Regions from separate parts of the Cellulosilyticum sp. genome, predicted to be linked through region 1. Evidence: a T-box and tRNA genes for the amino acid it is inferred to sense, from the RefSeq annotation. Region 1 holds a T-box; the other regions hold tRNA genes.
What was found. A T-box is a leader RNA that pairs with one kind of tRNA and senses whether it is charged. The one in region 1 lies ahead of leuS (leucine--tRNA ligase), so its partner is inferred to be a tRNA-Leu.

Region 2: it has a tRNA-Leu gene. The T-box ahead of leuS (leucine--tRNA ligase) is inferred to sense a tRNA for this amino acid. The anticodon was not compared.
Region 3: it has a tRNA-Leu gene. The T-box ahead of leuS (leucine--tRNA ligase) is inferred to sense a tRNA for this amino acid. The anticodon was not compared.

The regions. Positions count from the first base shown of each region.
Region 1 is NZ_CEVXFV010000023.1:23,663-30,836, forward strand. Features, by position in the region: gene AC1VAQ_RS11245 (hypothetical protein) at 1-294, opposite strand, end outside; gene AC1VAQ_RS11250 (stalk domain-containing protein) at 332-1,138, opposite strand; gene leuS (leucine--tRNA ligase) at 1,533-3,929, opposite strand; T-box leader at 4,008-4,262, opposite strand; gene AC1VAQ_RS11260 (DUF4349 domain-containing protein) at 4,423-5,376, opposite strand; gene trhA (PAQR family membrane homeostasis protein TrhA) at 5,978-6,676, opposite strand; gene AC1VAQ_RS11270 (peroxiredoxin) at 6,840-7,174, opposite strand, start outside.
Region 2 is NZ_CEVXFV010000006.1:67,121-74,294, forward strand. Features, by position in the region: gene AC1VAQ_RS04225 (DUF4914 family protein) at 434-2,296, opposite strand; tRNA gene AC1VAQ_RS04230 (tRNA-Leu) at 2,922-3,005, opposite strand; gene AC1VAQ_RS04235 (NUDIX hydrolase) at 3,087-3,524, opposite strand; tRNA gene AC1VAQ_RS04240 (tRNA-Leu) at 3,684-3,767, opposite strand; gene AC1VAQ_RS04245 (AI-2E family transporter) at 3,919-5,196, shown strand; gene trxA (thioredoxin) at 6,050-6,367, opposite strand; gene trmB (tRNA (guanosine(46)-N7)-methyltransferase TrmB) at 6,601-7,174, opposite strand, start outside.
Region 3 is NZ_CEVXFV010000039.1:27,482-34,655, reverse strand. Features, by position in the region: gene AC1VAQ_RS14975 (fasciclin domain-containing protein) at 1-349, opposite strand, end outside; gene AC1VAQ_RS14970 (choice-of-anchor A family protein) at 488-1,744, opposite strand; gene AC1VAQ_RS14965 (aminotransferase class I/II-fold pyridoxal phosphate-dependent enzyme) at 2,161-3,672, opposite strand; tRNA gene AC1VAQ_RS14960 (tRNA-Leu) at 4,538-4,620, opposite strand; gene AC1VAQ_RS14955 (glycosyl hydrolase family 18 protein) at 4,739-6,124, opposite strand; gene AC1VAQ_RS14950 (coproporphyrinogen-III oxidase family protein) at 6,295-7,174, opposite strand, start outside.

The sequences.
Region 1 (7,174 bases):
CACTACACAACTTGCTAAAAATGTTAATGCTATAATAAAAATCACGAGCAATATATAACCCAAACTAAAAATACGGTGTTTCTTCTCTTTCTTCTGACTTACCTCCTCCTCTTTAGCTGGAGGTGATACGATTTCTTCACACACCATCTTCTCTTCCTTCTTACTTATAGTTTCTCTATAGGCTTCTTTTTCTAAGGTCTTAACAGGCTCTTCGCCTCTTACTTCCCTTTTACACTCATTACAATAACGTTGAATTTCACCTACGATTTCTTTACCACATCTTTTACAATTCATTACTTCTATTACCTCATTTATCTATACTCTCTTGTTACTATAATTTTGTTGCATTCTTTTCAAGTACCTTTGTAAAGTTAATCGTCGCCATCTTTACATGATCCTCAGCTTCCATAAGACTTACAAAATAATAACTCATATCACCAACATTTAAATTAAACGCATTATTTAAAATAAGATTATATGCATTCAATAATTCCTTATAACTTGTTATCACAGCTTTTCCTGTATCACTTTGTAAATACTTCTCTACCTCACTAATCATGCTCATATCTTGATTTAATCTTTGCCTTGCTGTTGTAAGCGTCTCGATATTATACTCCTTAATACCTGTTTGAATTGCTGCTCTATAGTAACTTACATTAATTTTTTCTTCTACTAATTCTATATAGTTTAAATCATTATGTAGCCTTTTTCCTACCTGTGTTGGCTCTGGTAAGCTAAAAGCACTTACTTTACTCATTACTAAACCTGTATCTGTTTGTACACTTGTATAACCAAACATCTTTTCAATTACATCTAAAGAAATATATGTTTGTCCATCCTTTTGAATCGGAATTGATTTACTGATGAAATAGCCCTTACTATTCTTTAAATACTGATTATTTCTGTTAACTGTTACGACATTGTTATTTTGTTTTAAAATAATATGCTCCTCTGTAACACTACTAATTTGTATACCTAGCATTTCGCATACTTTTCTTAAAGGATATAAAGCATGCTCCTCAGTATCTACTTGAGCCAACTGATTCTCTATAACTATATTTCTTACCCCACCATAAGTTACAGAACTCATTGTCAATGTACCTAGTAATATTCCAGTCAAGATTAGCTTTTTATTCACTTAAAATTCCTCCACTTTAGTTAATATATCTATCTCTCTCCACGTCCATACTACTATACACATACAGGCTAATCAATGACCCTCAAAAATATAATATTATTTCAATTATTTTTTATATTATTAAATATATGTAAACAAACCAAAAATTTAATCATCTCTTTAATTTGTTTCTCAATGACTTCACATGACCAGAAACTATGAACAACTTAAATTTATAAATGTGAAATCTATATAGAGAAAACAACTAAAAACTTGAAATATACATGTACATAAATTGTTTTCTCTCAATGATTTCACATGACTAAAAATCATGAATAACTTAAATTTATAAATGTGAAATCTATATTAAATAAAAGGCGTTGTATAAATTAATATACAACGTCTTTTATTTCATTTATTTTGCTACAAGGTTTACAATACGACCTTTAACATAAATTTCTTTAACGATAGTTTTGCCTTCTAATTTTTGAGCTACAAGTTCTTTTGCTTTTGCAATCGCTTCTTCTTGTGGTGCTTCTGGTGAAATCATCATACGTGCTGCGATTTTACCTGTAATTTGAACAGCAACTTCTACTTCGTCTTCTTTCATTTTTTCTTCGTCGAAGCAAGGCCATGTATTATCAAATACATCTCCTTCACCGCCAACTTTGCTCCATAATTCTTCACTTACGTGAGGAATGAATGGTGCTAAAAGAACGATAAGTGCTTTAAGTGTTTCGTTTGCAATACCGCCTTCTTTCTTTTGGATTTCAATGAATTTATTTGTATATTCCATGAAACCACTTACTACTGTATTAAGGTTGAAGCTTTCCATACGTACAGTAATATCGCGAACAAGTTTGTGACGAAGTCTTTCCATTTCTTTTGTTTCAGCAACTGGTGTATTTTCATCTACAAGTTTCCATACTTTATTGATGAAACGGTAAACCCCTTCAATACCTCTATCATCCCATTCAGAATCAAGTTCTGGTGGTCCGATGAAGAGTTCGTACATACGAAGTGAGTCACAACCATATTTTTCAACAAGCTCATCTGGAGAAACAACGTTTCCTTTAGATTTACTCATTTTAGCGCCAGCTTTAGTTACCATACCTTGGTTGAAGAGACGTTTGAATGGTTCTTCGAAGTCTACTACACCGATATCATATAAGAATTTAGTATAGAAACGTGCATAAAGAAGGTGAAGTACGGCATGTTCAATACCACCAACGTACATATCTACTGGTAACCATTTTTTCATATCTTCTTTGCTGATAAGTTCTTGTGTATTGTGTGGATTTGGATATCTTAAGAAGTACCAAGATGAACCAGCCCATTGTGGCATAGTGTTTGTTTCACGTTTAGCAGGACCACCACAACAAGGACAAGTTGTATTTACCCACTCTTCAATAGCTGCAAGTGGTGATTCACCTGTACCTGTTGGCTCATAGCTTTCTACATCCGGAAGACGTACTGGAAGATCTTCTTCTTTAACGCCTACAATACCACATTTATCACAGTGAACTACTGGAATTGGTTCTCCCCAATATCTTTGACGAGAGAATACCCAGTCACGAAGTTTATAATTAGTTGTTTTCTTACCGATATTTTTAGTTTCAAGGAATTCTGGAATAGCTTTTTTAGCTTCTTCAGATGGCATACCATTGAAATCACCTGAGTTAATCATTACACCAGGTTCTGTATAAGCTTCTGTAAGTTCTTCTTCTTCACCTGATTTAGAGATAACTTGGATAATTGGTAAGTCAAATTTCTTAGCAAATGCAAAGTCTCTATCATCATGAGCTGGTACACACATAATCGCACCTGTACCATAATCTGCAAGTACATAATCAGAAATCCATACTGGAATTTTAGCACCATTAAGTGGGTTAATAGCATATCTACCTAAGAATACACCTGTTTTTTCTTTATCTGCCATACGGTCTACTGATGATTTTGTAGACGCATCAAATACATATTTTTCAACTTCTGCTTTTTGTTCTTCTGTAGTAAGTGCCATTACTTTTGCATGTTCTGGCGCCATTACCATGAAGCTTGCACCGTAAAGTGTATCTGGTCTAGTTGTGAAAACTTTGATTTTTTCATCTGTGCCTTCGATTCCGAAGTCGATTTCAGCACCATAGCTTTTACCAATCCAGTCAGCTTGCATTTTTTTAACTTTTTCTGGCCAATCAAGACCATCTAAGTCATTAAGAAGTCTTTCTGCATAGTTTGTAATTTTGAGCATCCATTGACGAAGATTTTTCTTAGTTACTGTAGAACCACAACGTTCACAGCATCCTTCTTTAACTTCTTCATTTGCAAGACCTGTTTTACAAGATGGACACCAGTTGATTGGCATTTCTTTTTCATAAGCTAAGCCATTTTCAAACATTTTAAGGAAAATCCATTGTGTCCATTTGTAGAATTCTGGATCTGTTGTGTTAACTTCTTTATCCCAGTCATAAATTGCACTGATATCATGAAGCTGACGTTTGAAGTTTGCTACATTCTCAGCTGTAGCAATAGCTGGGTGTACTTTCTTTTGAATTGCATAGTTTTCTGCTGGAAGACCAAATGCATCCCATCCCATTGGATGAAGTACATAATGACCTTGAAGCATTTTATAACGGCTCCATACATCTGAAAGCACATAACCTCTCCAGTGACCTACATGAAGACCATTTCCTGATGGATATGGGAACATATCTAGGCAGTAATAAGGTTTTTTATCTGGTGTTTCAACGTTTACTGGATGTTCTTCCCAGTGTTTTCTCCACTTTTGTTCAATTTCTTTGTGATTATATTGCACTTTTCTTCTCCTCCTTTGTAATGAACGAAAACAATAAAAAAACCTCTCGCTTCTCAAATGACCTTCTAATGAAAGCACTTAAGAGACGAAAGGTTGTATTTCCGCGTTACCACTCTTATTTGCAATTTTAAACTTTGAACTTTTACTTATTAAAAATTCAATAATTTAAATTTGCACACTCATTCTTCTATAACGGGAAGTCCCGCCATGACCTACTACCATTTCAGCCTGGAACTTGGCGACGAGTTCATAAAAGCTTTCTACTATTTCACACCACCCAATAGCTCTCTGAAAAAAAGGACTCTTACTACTACTTCGCTTCATAGTCTTTAGTTTATAATATTTACTTAGGCAATTCTAACATATCATTTTATGAAAATCAACGACTTCCGCATATTTTTTACTTTACTTACCACATGTTGCCCTTACTTTACATTTGATGTATTATTCCCAGGCTTCTTCTTTTCTATACCATAACCTTGTAAAATCATTTCTATTTTTTCTGCTCCTTCGTCTGCTTTTCTCCCCTAGCTGCCTCACGCTGCTTCTTTCTTTTTAAAATAATATAAACTAGGATACCTACTGGTACTAAAATAACTAAGAACGGAATCAGTGCAATAATAAATAATGCCAATCCCTTAAAGATACGGATAACACCTTGAATAGACTCATTAAATGTTGCTTTGACTTGATCACCAAAAGTTTTAACTGGTTTAGTAACCTGTATCTTACCTACCTCTTGAATTTCTACCTCTATTGTGGACATATCCACTAAGCTATCATAACTTTGAAGTGTTCCCTTTAGAGACTCTATTTCATAAGTTACATCTCCTAGCTCCTTCTCAATCTCAAAAAGGTCTTTTAAATCGCCTGATTGCTCTAGCAATGCCAGTAAGTGCTCCTTCCTTATATTAAGTGCCTTCATTCGCGTTTCTGTATCCACATATTGACTTGTGATATCTTCACTATTAGAAGTTAAATAAGAAACATTCCCAAAGTCTCCTCCTTTATTCATAAATGTATCAAAAGATTTCTGCGGAATCCTGACTGTTAAACTAGCCGTTCTAGATGTTGTATAATCCTCATAAAAATCAGCACCTTGAATATTAGAGTTCTCAATATATCCCTTTAAAGATTGCACATACTCTGTAAGTTTATTGACACTTTCATTAAAATGCTCTGTTTGAATATGTATTGTTCCATTTTTAATAATCTTACGATTATAATCAATCTCTGTATTAATCTCCGGTACAGATGAGTTATCACCTCCCGCCTCATCACTTGTTTCTTCCGTAATTTCAGCATTTTCATATATACTACTATCCTGAGATGCTGTATAATTCTCTGTTACACCTGTTTTATCGCTACTGCTGCCACATCCTACAGTTAAACTTACCATTAACAACCCTAATAAAGCGCCACTTATTTTTCCCCATTGCCTCTTCATAACTGCTCTCCTTTTATAATTTAAATTTAATCTATACTATAGATTTCACATCTATATAGACTTCACATTTATAAATTTTAGTTATTCATGATTTTTAGTCATGTGAAATCATTGGGAGAATTCTATTTACCGACACGTATTCAAGTTTTTAGTTGGTTTCTCTATATATGACGTGTTTTATTTAAAATTGTTCCATTTTTTATTTTTTAAATTTTTATTAATTTCTTATAGATGCTTTATACCCCAAATTAACTATTAAATTATACAAAATGTTAGCCCTTGATTTTGTTAACCGTATTACAATTGACCTGAGAGAGTAAAAGTTTCGCCTAAACCACATATATCCTTCAAACAATTCCTCCTGATTCATATTTTTAGGACGAAACGCTACGCGCGTTTTTCCATTATAATATGACCAATCATGGGTTAATAATCTTCCTTCCTCTGGCAGCAATGTAGCATGAGGCCCCTCAAAAACCACTTTACTTCCTTTCTTTTGAAACCTTCGCGTAATCTCATAACAATGCGGTGCATTAGCTGTATTTACTGTCATGGCAACTAAATCAAATTGCCCCTCAAAACAGTGCCCTATTTTATATCTTTAATAGACAAACAAATATATCCCAAACCAATGCAGTACAGCACCCGCAAGTACAAAGAAATGCCAAATAAAATGGGTATACTTTTTACCTTTTGAAAAAGGAATCATTCCTACTGTATAAATAATTCCTCCTATAATAATAAACCAAAATAATGGTCTATCATTCTTTAGCCAATCTGGTATGAACATAAGCGCACTCCAACCAATTACAAAATATAAACTAAAATGTAACCACTGCAACCTGCCAGGTCCAAACACACCTATCATGGTAATCCCTAAAATAATCAGTCCCCACTGAACACAAAAAAGCACAATCCCTAATGTATTTCCCCAATATACCAGATATAAGGGTGCAAAAGTTCCTCCAATTAAAAGATAAATCGAAGAATAATCAAATCTTCTCCACAATCTTTTAACACCTGACCCACTTCTAAAAGCATGATATAAACAACTCATTAGCATCAACATCACTAAACTAATGCCATAAAAGCAAGATGCCATCACCTTTAAGCCTGTATCCGACTTAAGCAGTAGTAGTATCATCCCCGCAATAGCCAGCATTGCACCTACACCATGGGTTACTGCATTTCCTACCTCCTCTCCTAATGTTAAATGTGGTGGTTCATTTAATTGTCTGATATATTGTTTCTTTTTTTCCTTATCTATCTTTTGTTTTAATTCGCTAAGCTTGCTTTCCATACTACAGACTCTCCTTTTATTTACCTTTCACCTATTTTCACAATAGTTTTCACCATTTACTAAATTATACAACAATTAATCATATATTGCACCTATGATAAAAACAGCGGCACCTCAATTTAGAAGTACCGCTGTTTTTATCATCTTATTTATTAATTGCTCATCACTCTAAAGGTTTATAGCAGAACCACCAGTCATAACAGCAATTCTCTGTCTTATTCTTTTCTGCACCTTCAATAGTTGTTGCTGGTGGCACGATAACTTGGTCCCCAATAAGTTCATTGTTTGGCCAATTAGCTGGCATTGCAACTTTATGTTTATCCGCAATCTGGAGAGCTGCTAGCGCTCTTATGATTTCTTCCATATTACGCCCAACTTCTGATGGATAATATAAAATCATACGTATCGTTCCTGTAGGGTCTACAAAGAAAACAGCGCGAACCGTCTGAGTTGTTTTGGCACTATGTACCATGCCGAGTTCGCTTGCTACCTTCCCCA
Region 2 (7,174 bases), on a different contig from region 1:
TAGCAATGGGACTGTGCTGCAGCTAGCCACAGCGCAGTCCCATTGCGGCCCTATTATTCCATCCCCCATATTTTTGCGCAAAAAAATACACCACATTGGGGGATGTGGTGTAAAAAATAGAGTTTTGTAAGGGTTTGCTATTTGAATAATTAATGTTACTTTATAATGTGTTTAGGGGAGTTTCGAGTTTAGGGGAATAAAGTAACATAATTATCAATATATATGGTCGCTTCCGATGCGACCACTGTTCCGTTCTTCTATATATTACTACCAGTTCTTGTACAATTTAATTCTAAATTGTAAACAGTTTGTTAATAAATGAGTTTTTCGAAATGATTTTATACATATTCTTTACTGTATTTACTTTATTTTACATCTTTATCATCCATATCTGTCATTTTATAAGGTAGTTCATTTTTATCCCCCACTATATTTAATACTTAATAGAAATTAAATCTACATATTCTTCTAAACTGCCATCTCTTAAACAGCATTCAATAATTTGTCTTCCTAATGGATGTAATTCTGGTGTTAAATATTTACGTAATTCTTCTTTAAAGAAGTTAGATAAGATTGTTGCTCCTTTATCATAACCTTCTTCACCAATTTCTGGTTGTAAATGTGTTCTTAATAATACTTTTGGTAAATCCATACCATCTACCTTTAAGTTTTCTAACGAATAACCTAAAAGTGGACATCTAGATGCTTGCAGTTGTTCTGGTCTAAATTGTACACTACCACGTCTCGCTAAATATTCTCTTGCAACCCATTGAGACATGAAACCTACTTTGTAAGCACCAATATGTTGATTAGGAATAAGAATGTATCTTGTATTTGGTGTTGCTAAAATTTGCTCTAATAAAAGGTTAGCTTGGTCTACCATTTTACCTGTAGCAAATGGCCAATAAGATCCTACACCTTCACTCTTCATACCGCCATCACTATCTAATATACTTGGGTTCGCATGACCGCGAGGTGCTACAAGCCTCCAAATCCATGCAAGTGCTGGAGGAAGAATGTGGAACATCCCCATGATACCATAACTTGGTTCTTCCTTTGTACACATAGGCGCACGAACACCAAAGCTTCTAATATCTACTTCTACTGGTTCATCTATAATATTTGGCACAAAAGCTCTTGGCATGATAACACGTGGGTTTGGACATGGTTTACCACGTTCCTCATCAATAGTATGCTCCCAAAGAAGACATGTTGCATCTGGTGTTGCACGCATGTTTAAGAATACAAGTGGTAATTGTGGATGAATACACATTTTTTCATAATGTGGGTCTGTCCCATATTCTGTAATATGATCAACACGTAGGAACCATCCTTCTTCGCCGTCTGTTACAACAAGTTTTTTACTATCATTTTGAAGACTTGGATGACACATAGCCATATCATCTGTTACAGGTTTAAGTTCACAACTTGCACTAATATCAATATAAGATTTATCCCCTGTTACGAGATTTGTCGCAAGTAAAATGTTTCCTTCAGCGTCTTTATGAATTTGTTCAGCCATTTCACTTTTTCCGCCACCACTAGCACCTTCATGCATAATTGTTAGCACGTTTTCATAAGGTGTAATAACTTTAACTGTCGAAGCATGTAAAGTGACCCAATTTTCCTGTTCACCAATGTCTAAAAGTACTGCATAAATACCTTTTTTAGCACTTGGTCCTGGATATAAGTTATATGAGAATACTTCATGTACTTCATCTAATCTATTATGTACAACCACTTGTTTACCGTTAAAATGTGTATGTCTAAAAGGTGGCGCTACGTATACAATCGCTCTTGGTGTAAAGCCATCTCTCACTTCACTTGGTGGTACAAATGCTTGAAGGTCTGCAAGCGCTGCTGCAAAGAAGGCTGCATTACGAGGTCCAATCATAATTGCTTCATACCCCATTCTACTACCACCTGCTAAGAATGGTAATACAATAAGTTCTTGCTCATTAAGCCAATCAAATGTTTCCTGACGTACTTCTTCAAACTCTTGCCCATAAACCTCTTTATATCTAGGTTTATCTGTAGGCTTGTAATCCCCAATTACCATACTATTTGGGTCACGTCTTCTCATATACATCTCCTTATAGTTAGCTGAAATCCCATTTTTACATCTTACAACTTCCGCTTCTACTACAGGTCCTTTTCCTTTTACATCATAAGCAACTTGAAAAGTCTTTTGATACTTTTCTCCCATTGCAAGGTCTAATAAATCTTCTCTCGTCTCAGGCATTATGACAGATGTTTGTTTACTAAGTAATTCCACTACTTCTTTTGGTAACTTCATTTTTTTCCAAGTATTATTCATGTAATCATCTCCAGTACACTTATTAGTTATAATAAAGAATTTTATATACAAATAATTTATGTTTTATTTTTTCTTGCATTTTTAATTCCTCTTTATCATACATAATTTATGTACACCTGTAAATATCTTTCTGAAAGTTTTTTTGTTTTTATATTATTTTTGTAGTATTTTCTAATAATATTTTAGAAATATTGGCTCTCATAGTCTCTTACCCCTATTTTTTTATTCTTATAGTTCTACATCTTAAACCTTTTCATATAAATACTACAACTTGACCGCATCTATCTTCTCTTCTATTATCATATACTCTAATTCCCAAAACCCCTATTTCAGCATTTTGTCCTATAATATCATGCTAAATTTCATGCAACATTTTTTTATCCTTCTTGCAAAACTTCCTTCATCATGCTTTGATTATGCTTTTATCACTCCTTTATTTACTCATTATTTATCCACTAGTCGCTTCGCTCACTGCTACTATGGCTTTCACATCAGTAATTTTTAACTACTCATTATGCCTTAGTGCCATAAACTTATTAATCTAATGCAAACAACAAAAAAGCCCTGAAGTATTAGTTAACTAATACTTCAGGGCTTTTAGTAGTGCGGGAAAAGGGACTTGAACCCTCACGATCATACAATCACTAGATCCTTAGTCTAGCCTGTCTGCCAATTCCAGCATTCCCGCATCTATTCGTTTCGTCCCCTCAAGGACAATATTCATTATATATGAGTTACTTACATATGTCAACAACTTTTTTTATCAAATTTATAAATATCCTCTTTTTTTTACTTCATCAATCAATAAAGGCTGTATCAAAGGGTATGTCCAATTATCAATTAAATGATCAGTAATGATTATTTTTTCTATTTCACTTTGTAATTCTTCTTCAAAAGAGTTTATATCTGCAATAAATAACATTCCGAAGGTTTCTTTCCCTATTTCTTCATTTACTCTGGTTTTTCCTTTAACCGAATATACACATATCGGTTTAATACTAAAATCAATGGCTCCTGTTTCTTCTTTCAGTTCCCTCTTAGCTGCCTCAAGAATACTTTCGCCACTCTCTCTATGCCCACCAGGAATTTCATATGTGTCTCTTTCTTTATGTTTGCAAAACACCCATTTACCATTAGTCTGCGAAATAATGACTGCGAATTTTAATAATTCATCATCTACTTGATTATAAAAGTTGACTTCTATCATACGCTATGCCTCCTCTATGTCTAGCTAAGCTCGGCATATTATTCGCCTTCTCCCTAGTCCCCTATGCATTTTACTACTATAAAAATAAAATATATTAAACCTTCCTATCAAAAAAAGCAGCTACATTGACTCCTCAACGTAACTGCTCCTTTTATTCAGTGCGGGAAAAGGGACTTGAACCCTCACGATCATACAATCACTAGATCCTTAGTCTAGCCTGTCTGCCAATTCCAGCATTCCCGCATCTATTCGTTTCGTCCTCTCTCAAGGACAAGACTTATTATATACAAACCTATTTCATATGTCAACATTTTTTTTACTTTTTTTCATAGCATCTACATACTTTTAAACCCTTCTATGGTAAAATAGATTTGTAACTTTTGGAGGTGTATAAATGAAAAACTTTTGGAAAAACAATCGTTATTTTGAGATTTCCTTATACGCACTTGTCGTTATAATCATATCTATTCTGTTTTATCGTATATCGTCTAATACAGATAATATTGCACCTTCGATAATGTCTTTTATCAGAGGGATAACGAGCGTACTTTCGCCTATTTTTTATGGGCTACTTATCGCTTACTTATTTAATCCAATTATGGACTTCTTCGAGCGATACTTACTAATGTGGATTAGACCAACACAAAAACGTCAAAGAACTTTCATACGTTCAGTTTCTATCTTTGCCGTTTATGTGTGCATTGTAGGGACAGTTATTCTTATGTTCCGCTATCTTATCCCTCAACTAGCAGAAAACTTAAAGGAATTAACGAATATGCTACCAACCTATAAACGTGAGCTTACTGAAAATCTTGTTAACTTACAACAACAGCTCAGCGATAATGGTGTCATTTTACCTAATAACTTTAATGCTGCTACTTTATTTGATAGTTTTGATGTTCAAAACCTCTTATCAACATCTGCATTTGACACAATCAATAACTTAGTCTCAGTTGTAATGTCTCAAGCAATTGTAATTGCTTCTACGCTACTTAACTGGGTTATGGGACTCGTAATCGCTTTTTATGTTCTTATGCAAAAAGAAACTTTTGCCTATGCTGCAAAGCGTGTTACTTATTCTCTTCTAAGTACCAAACGTGCTGAAAAAGTAATTGCTATTTTTTCAGAAGGACACAGCGTATTTATCCAATTCTTTGTGGGTAAATTTATTGATTCTTTCATTATAGGTACTATTGCTTTTGTCGGTTTATCTATTATGAAAAATCCATATGCACTATTACTCGCTGTAATTGTAGGTGTATTTAATATGATTCCATATTTCGGGCCAATTCTAGGAGCAATTCCTGCTGTAGCCATTACATTATTTGAAGGACTTCCAGCTGCTGCTGCAGTTTTAATCTTCATTATCATCCTTCAACAATTCGATGGCTTAGTACTAGGACCAAAAATTCTAGGTGATTCAATAGGCCTTAGTCCATTTTGGATTATCTCAGGAATCATTATCGGTGGCGCACTTTGGGGGCCTCTAGGCATGTTCTTCGCTTCACCAATCATCGCAGTAGTTCTCACAAATATCAATCGTGTCATTGATAGCAAACTAACTGCAAAAGATGTAGTTGTCGTTGAACTGGAAAAACCAATTCCACCTTACCAAAAACCACAATCGCCAAGAAAGTGGTACAAAAATAGAAAAAAGCACAATAAAAAATAATTTACTTTATATAAATAAGGCTGTATAAACTAAACATATCATTCACTTTAGTTTATACAGCCTCTTTCTTTAACTTACTAATCTCTTTTATAATTTATGCCATACCTACTTTCGTCTTTTTACTGGCCTTAATACCTCATATCCAATTTCTTCTGGAAAATGTCGCTGATAATCTGGACATACCGCTTCATTCCATTCAAACATTGTTATCTCCCCTTCCTTCTAAAGAATATCACACCCACCTCACCCAATTCTTGATATAAGTTGCAAACTTGCCCAATATATATTTATCGTAATTAACTATAATAAGTCATAAACTACTTACATAAATAATGATGGAACTAATAAAACAGCTATACTCCCCATAATTGCAACTCCAGCTACATATATTGTCTTTTTCGTTGTCTCTTTCATGAAATTCTGCCTTCCTTTCATACAAATAATCTCTACACAATTGATACTCCTAGTGAAGATGTGTCAAAGGTTTTTACCACCTTGTTTAGTGAATTATTCAAAGGGTTTTAGCACTACTCTTTTTATCCATAAAACCCTATCATTTCCCTTAACTCCGGCTTCCACTCATCCGTCCGCCCTCATCTTATATAATAGCCGCTTCTAGTAAGTAGGCAAAAAATAAGGGCTCTCCTACGCTACCTTCGGAACAATTTGATGATAGTCTTAGTGAAGATGTGTCAAAGGATTTTAGCGCATTGTTTAAGCAACGCGGTAAAACGAGCATAGCGAGTTATGCGCGTTCTTTGACATATCGAACTTAGACTATCACAAATTGTGTAGAGTGTAGCTAGGAGAGCCCTTATTTTTTGCCGCCCCTTAACTATAAGGCCGCCTATTCTTATAACATAGCTTTAATTTTTTGCTCTAAAGCTGTTTTAGGAAGTGCACCTACAACTGTATCTACTACTTGACCATCTTTGATTAAGATGATTGTTGGGATACTCATTACATTGTATTTGCTTGCGATTGCACGGTTTTCATCTGTATTAAGTTTACCGATTTTAACTTTTCCTTCGTATTCTGTAGCTAATTCATCGATAACTGGTGACATCATTTTACATGGTCCACACCAATCAGCGTAGAAATCTACTACTACTGGAATAGATGATTCAAGTGCTTCTGTTTGGAAATTTGCGTCTTGAAATTTAAATGCCATTTTTGTTCCTCCTTAAAAATATATATCATATGCTTTACTTATAACATTCTTTAAACTTAAACACATGGTTAGTTTATTATATATTATTTATAAATGCAATATAATATTCTTCTTATTTATTATGACTCCCTTATTTACTTCTATTCATAACAAAAAAGCAATCCTATGAGAGTTATTGATTCTCATAGGATTGCTTTATTTTTTATTTTTATTAATACGTATTTTACCAGATTTTATTTGCTATTTTGTCTATTTGGTCTTACTGCTTCTAAGCGATTGATTGTGAAACCAAGCTCTGAGAATTTCTTTTCATACTCTGTCATAATGTTATCTTCCATATCACTATTGTGTAAATCTAAAGTAACATTTTTCATAAGCCAGTTTCTAAGTGAAAACTCTTCAATTGATGAAGCAAATAATCCTTTATTATCTGTTTTAAAGTGAATTTCACCGTTTTCTACTAAGATTTGTTCATAACGGTCTAAGAATTCTCTATACGTTAATCTTCTATTTGCATGTCTTTTCTTTGGCCATGGATCTGAGAAGTTAAGGTAAATTCTTTGTACCTCTCCTGCCTCAAAGATATCTGTACAATTGTGTACATCAAAGAATAAGAATCTTAAGTTTTGTGGTGTTTCTTCAATTGAATTTGCTTTTTTACAAGCTTTATAGATAACTGTTTCCGCTCTTTCAGCTGCTATATAGTTAATGTGTGGGTTTCTTAAAGCAAGTTGTGTAATAAAACCGCCCTTACCACAACCAAATTCTACATGAATAGGATTGTCATTTCCAAAGTGCTCTTTCCAT
Region 3 (7,174 bases), on a different contig from region 1:
CAACAGGTAATTTACCTTTTGTAACATGATATGTGAGTATATCTGTAAGTTGTGCTTTATTGGCTGGCTTTAAAAGATTTTCTAAAGCACCCTTTGGTAATTGTTCAAAAGCCCTGTTGGTTGGGACGAAAATAGTGAATGGACCTTCACCCTTTAATGTCTCTGTAAGTCCAGCTGCTTCTAATGCCTGCTCCAATGTTGAATATTCCTTTTCATTCTTTTTCAAGAATTCTACTATGTTCTTGGAATTTTGCATGTTTTGACTAGTGCTGGCATAAATACTCATACATAATTGCAATGCTAGTATAACCACCATGCACATTATAAGTCCTCTGCGTTGTTTTCTCATATTTTCACTCCTCTATGTTGTATAAATTAACCTCAATTACTTTACCCATTTTAATTAAATTTATTCAAGTACAAAAACAAAGGAAGTGCTATGAAACGGTTTAAATCGTTCCATAGCACTTCCTTTGTTTTTTGCTTTTTATGGCTGTAAATTCATCCAGTACTCTAATTCCTCTAAATTAGGACAAGTAATTGGTGGTAATTTGCCTATAAATGGATTGTTATGACCTTCGAAATTACCTTTGGAAACAAATGAATTTGCAATAAATGTTCCCTCAATATTGCCATAGCCTGCTACTCTAAAATCACCTGTTGGTGCAAGTACACTGCCATAAATCGTTCCTGCGATTGGTATATCATGCCCCGGCATTGCAAGTGGTAAATTCCAAATAATTCTGCCTGCATAAGACTTTGCAAGTTCACTGCTACCATTAATCATCATTTGGGCTGTCTGGCCAATGGCATTTCCCATAGAGTTAATGACAATCGTAGGTTGTTTTTCCATGTCAATATTAGAAATTTGGATTTCACCTAAGCTTGTTACATCTGGTGGCAATGTAAAGACTACCATCTTATCTGCATCATCAGACGCCTTTAATTCTAAGCAATTCTTATTATACTGATTATATTGTACTGTTCCTGTAGGTACCTTCAGTGCTAAGAAATAAGATAACACAATGTACTTTTTCTGAAGTGCTGCAAAATCAATGATATCATTATTGACATTCATTTCATCTATAGCACCCGCACCTGCATATTGTAATGTCACATTGTCTTTGCTATCTGTAATAATATTGCCACTTACTTGACCACTTGTTAATGAGAAGCTCCCCCCATTACCTAACACAACAGCTACCGGATATTGATTTTCCTCAGTTGTTATCGTTTGAGCAATAGCATATTGGTTATAAATTGCCTTTTTGCCTACTGCTACACGTCCTTCGGAATCCCCATTTGTCATCTCATGCGTATCAAAAATAAAGAAATTAAAGTTTCCTGCAATCCATAATGGTCTATTCATTGGTAAAGTATTTTTAATCTTAGCTAATTTTTCAGATAATCCTGTCGTATCATCTTCAATAATCTCTGATGATAGGCACTCTTCATTATCTGTTTCCTTAGCTGCTTTCTCACTATTTTCATCGGCAACTATTTCTTCCCCCAGCTCAGGTGCTTGCACATTTTCTTCTACTCCCTCTACTTTTTCCGTAGCTTCTGATACTTCTACAGCCCCAACTGTATTACTATCTTCTTCAGCTGCGCCCCCATCTACGCTGCCGGCCTCTTGCACTACATTTACTGGTGTTTCTTCTGCCCATATTGTAGTGCTTATACAAGTCCCCATCATTGCAAGCATCAAAACTTTTGCTGTCTTTACCTTAAGTGAATGACTCATTCAAAATCCCCTCCCCAATTAATTTCTTGACCATTTTTAATGTATCAATACTATGAGATATGTAGAACAACCTTTTAGTAGCATCTTTATACCATTAAGTCTCCCCTCCCAAAACCTTATTAACCTAAGCGCTATTAGTTAATGAATGATATATCTACCAAATTATTCCTTAACCTCAAAAATATAATATCACACTATTGCAAATATTGTAAATATTTATAGACAATAAAATTAAAAAGTTTTAAAATATTAAGTCCCGCCATAAAGTATAGAGAAACCAACTGTTAAAGGGAGTTATTGTGAAATTTATTTCGCAATAACTCCCTTTTCATAGCGTATGAAAGTTCAACTTCTAACTTTCATATTTCAAGCTCAAAATTTAAGCTGATAATGCAACGTTAGCCGCTTTATTTTAATTATTGTTTATAGTAACTGAGAAAATCACCAATCTTTTTAACAGCATCCTCTAACACCTCTATACGTGGCAAATAAACAACACGGAAATGATCTGGTTTTCCCCAATTAAATCCTCCACCATGTATAATGAGTATTTTCTTATCTCTCAATAAATCCAGTGCAAACTTCTCATCATCCAAAATATTAAACTTTTTAATATCTATTTTAGGAAAAATATAAAATGCAGCTTTAGGCTTTACCGCACTTACTCCTGGTATATCATTAAGCGCCTTATATATATATTCTCGTTGTTCATATACTCTTCCCCCTGGGACAATATAGTTATTAACACTTTGATAACCACCCAGTGCAGTTTGAACAATCGATTGAGCTGGTACATTTGAACAAAGCCTCATGTTGGATAGCATATTAAGCCCTTGCATATAATCTCTCGCCATATTTTTATTCCCACTCAGAACCATCCAACCTATTCTAAATCCCGCAATCATATGTGACTTTGATAAGCCGCTAAAAGTAACACAAAATAAATCTGGTGCTAATGATGCAATAGATATATGTTCTTCTCCGTCCATTACTAAACGATCATATATTTCATCTGAAAAAATAATAAGCTGATGTTCCCTTGCAATATTTACAATTTGCTGCAGAATCTCTTTTGGATATAATGCCCCTGTAGGATTATTAGGGTTAATAATTACAATTGCTTTTGTCTTGTCAGTTATCTTCTTTTTTATATCCTCCATATCAGGATACCACTCAGCTTGTTCGTCGCAAATATAATGAACTGCCTTTCCACCTGCTAATGTTACGCAAGCAGTCCACAATGGATAATCTGGTGCAGGAACTAGCACTTCATCACCATTATCAAGTAATGCAGACATACTCAAATTAATGAGTTCACTTACACCATTTCCTGTATAAATATCTTCTATAGAAACATTAGGAATGTTTTTAAGCTGAGCATATTGCATAATTGCTTTTCTAGCAGAAAAAAGTCCTTTAGCTGCTGAATATCCCTCGCACGCTGTTAATTGCCTTTGCATATCATATATAACCTCATCTGGTGTACGAAAACCAAATGGTGCCGGATTCCCGATATTCAGCTTTAGTACATGTGTACCACTTTCCTCCATCCTTGTTGCTTCCTCTACAACAGGCCCCCTTACATCATATAAAACATTATCTAACTTTGATGATTTTTTAAATTCACGCATACTTATTCCCCTTTCTCCTCTAGCACATTCACTAGATAACCTCACCATATTGTCATTACCAGTCCCATCAGATTTTAAATCTTTACCATATAACCACTTAACATCAACATTCAAAATCTCCGCAAGGAAATGACCAATATTTTCTCTAGGCACTGCTTTTCCACTTACATATTGACTGATTTGACTCTTGCCAAGTTTAATTCCCCCCGTAGTTGCCGCTCGAATCAAATCAACCTGTTTCATTCCCTGTTTGTTCATTGCTTCCTTAAATCGTTCTGCAAATATTTTATCAGCCATCATTCATTCCCCTTCTTGACTCATCAAATATACTATTCTTTAAAAATTCAAAAAAGTTCATTTATTTTGTTCTAATAATATCACTCACCTCTTTAAAGTTCAAGTATTTAATCCAGAAAGTTCAAATATTATTTTTAAGAAGTTCATTTTAGTTAAACAAAAAAAGAAATAAGTTCATTTTACCTCGTAAAATGAACTTATTTCTTTTGCAATGCTATGTATTGTTACACCTTGTACCCTATCTTCTCAGCCTCCTCTTTTCTTTCAAGCACCCACTTATAAGCAGCTTTTGCATCACTAAAAATCCATCAATCGCCTCCCAAGGATTTACTTCATCTCAGTGAAAACTTGCCTACTTGGAAGCTGCTTATTCATTTGTACCTTATAAAGATCAGAAGAAGTGGGAGGCTTACCCTTTTTCCTTGCTACATGTTTAAACTATAGACTCTGCTATAGCCCTGGATCCTTGCAAAGTTCAAAGGCCTTCTGATAATAGGATTGTTCTAAAATTTGCAGTCACTGTGTCTATCTCACTAACGCCACCGTCCCTGCATCATCGCAGCCCTCCATCGCCTGCCTCCCCTAAAAAAGTTCTAGCACTTGGTATTGGGATTAAAGATTAAGCTTTCTGGTTTATGCCTTTGAGTTTTAACTTCGTTCCTACACTAAGATATATGTCCTAAAAAAATAAAATCCCCACTTATTGCTTAAAACTTAATTAAATTCGGCTATAGACTAAGTAATATTTTTTTACATTCAACTTTCTTTTTAATATTTTCCCACAGCAAAAAAAGGCCCTCCAAAGCCTTGATAATAGGCTGGAGGGCTCTCCTATGTAGAAATTTAAAACACCACTTGAGATTGATACAGAGAAGGGGACTTGAACCCCCACACCATTGCTGGTACTAGAACCTGAATCTAGCGCGTCTGCCATTCCGCCACCTCTGCGTGTTGTTTATCTCTACCTCTATTTTATTAGAAAATATTATTATTTTCAACTAAAAATTATATTTTTATTTTTTATTTTAATGTAAATTCCACTATTTGTTAAATCTCATACCATTTTTTAATTTGGCATATTGCCTAAACGCCAGTAAGAGACACTTGTGATGCCTAGAAGCTTGGCTAAATCAATTTTTGCCTGTGTACTTCTTTGGTCTTCATACCAAATCACATTTTTCATCCCATCTGCTTCGTAGGTGGCATATGTATCTTGAGTTGTTTCATCGAAATGTATAGTAGTGCCTACTGTATTTAAGCGACTTTGGATTTGTGCATAGCTTGGTGTAAAAGCACTGCTATTTGTAACCTTGTTGTTTTTTACTTGCCACTGCACACTAGCATAGCTGATTTGAAGGGCGATTTTATCTTTATTTGAGATGGCATTTACAGCTTCTTCTAAGGTACCATAAACTGCCTTGATTGGCGTTATTGGCGTATTCGTAGTACCTGCTGCTTGATCGTTTGCTGTTAAGGTCTTTGCACCATAGTCATGTGCCATAAGGATGACATGATCTGCGACTTCACCAATGCCCTTATAGTCATAGCCCTTAAAATTAGTAGTTGGCTGAACCGCTACATTGAGCCTTTTACCTTGGGCAGCTAAAGCGGCTTTAAGTTCTTTTAAGAAAGTCATATAAGGTGCCTTTAAATCGCTACTGTAAAATTGCTCAAAGTCTATGGTAAGACCGTCAAAACTTCTTGTCTGCCCCTCTTTAGTCACGCCATTACATAAACTGACAAGTTCCTTAATAAGCTGGTTACGTTTAGCTTGATCTGTAAAAAGCTTATTTACTGCATTATCTTTGTTATCATAGTAAACCATTAGATACGTTTCTACTCCATTATTTTGTGCCAAATCCACAGGAATCTCAAAACTAGATGGTACTTTAAAGTCTCCACTTGTTGTACTTACTGAGAAATCACCATTATTATAAGCTAAACTTGCCCACCCAAAACTGATAGCATCATAATTTGTAATGCGGTCCATCTGACTGCTTGAACTAATTGCATAGCAGGCATGCTGCCATTTGAGTGGTGTTTCTAACTTAGCTTGTATACGGCTAATGATTGTCTTGGCACTTTCTGCGCTCACATAGGCTTTGGGATTAAAAGCATTTTGACTAGTCCCGTTCATAAGGCCTAAAGCTTTTACTAAATTAATCTCACCTTTATGTGTTGTTACATCTTTGAAGCTATTGCTGTTTTCATAATTTGCAGCTAAACTCTTGTAGCCTAATGCTTCTACAATAAGTACGGCAGCTTCTTCTCTTGTTAAATTTCCTTCTAGCATTACATCTATCTTATTACTTCCTGTCTGTAAATCATCTAGGCTTTTGGCAAAGCTTGCTTTTTCTACTAGATTCGCATCACTATTAGTAGCGCCATAAGCCGTGGAGACACATAGACTTGCTAAAGCAATGCCACTTATCCATTTTTTTAAAATTAGCATAATATCCCCCTTGCAAATACTATTTTCTGTATTTCTTTCATTATATTCTCCTTATATTACAAACAGGTAACACTTATGCTAATTCTATGTAACATACTTTATTTCATAACTTGTCCCTTCATTTTACTTTTAGCTCTAATGAGATGATGCATGACATTAAATAACTTATTTTATATGAGTAATGATAACTGCCTTGAAATTGTGTTGCCCCAGAATATTCCTTTAGTCGTTAAACGGTAATACGTTGCTTCCGGTACTACCATTTCTTGTGTTACTAACTGTTCTAAGACCTCTTCATATTTCATGCGCTCTTTATATAAGCTTTCATTCTTTGGAAGATATAACATCTGCAAATCCCCTTTGAATTTTACAACCTGCTTATAGTCACTTTTAAAATGCATCCCACTTCTTGTATTAAACTCTTGCACACTCTTTTCATATTCCTCTAACTTTATAGGATTCATCATAGCAAGCCCGCCTATGGAGCCACCTGCCCCTGCACCAAGAGGTAATGTATCTGCACCTTGATGACGGTTGCTAATATATTTATAGGCATCTTTCTTTACCATCTTCGTAAGCTCTAAAAAATTATAACCAGCCTTTTTCATATATTCACTAATGGCAAAAAACATAACCTCATCGTTTTCCTGACTTTGTGCCCCCTCTATAGCTGTTTCCTTCATATTAATAAGGGAGTACATGGAAAATCCATCCAAATCCAAAGCTATAATTTTATCTAAATCACTATATAAACTCGCCATAGTTTGCTTTGGATAATTATAAATAAGGTCCATACTTACTGTAACATTTTCATAACTTTTAAGTTCCTTAAGCTTTTTATACGCCTGGGTACCACTACCAACTCTCCCCATCAACTTTCTGCCTTCTTCATCAAATGTCTGAATACCTACTGAAAAACGATTTACTCCAGCCGCTACTAAGGTCTTTATTTTTTCTGAGGTTAACTCAGTCACTGTAGTTTCTATGGTAATTTCTGCATTAGCTGTCAAGCGAAAAGTGTGCTTAAGTGCCTTTAAAATCTTCGCTAAT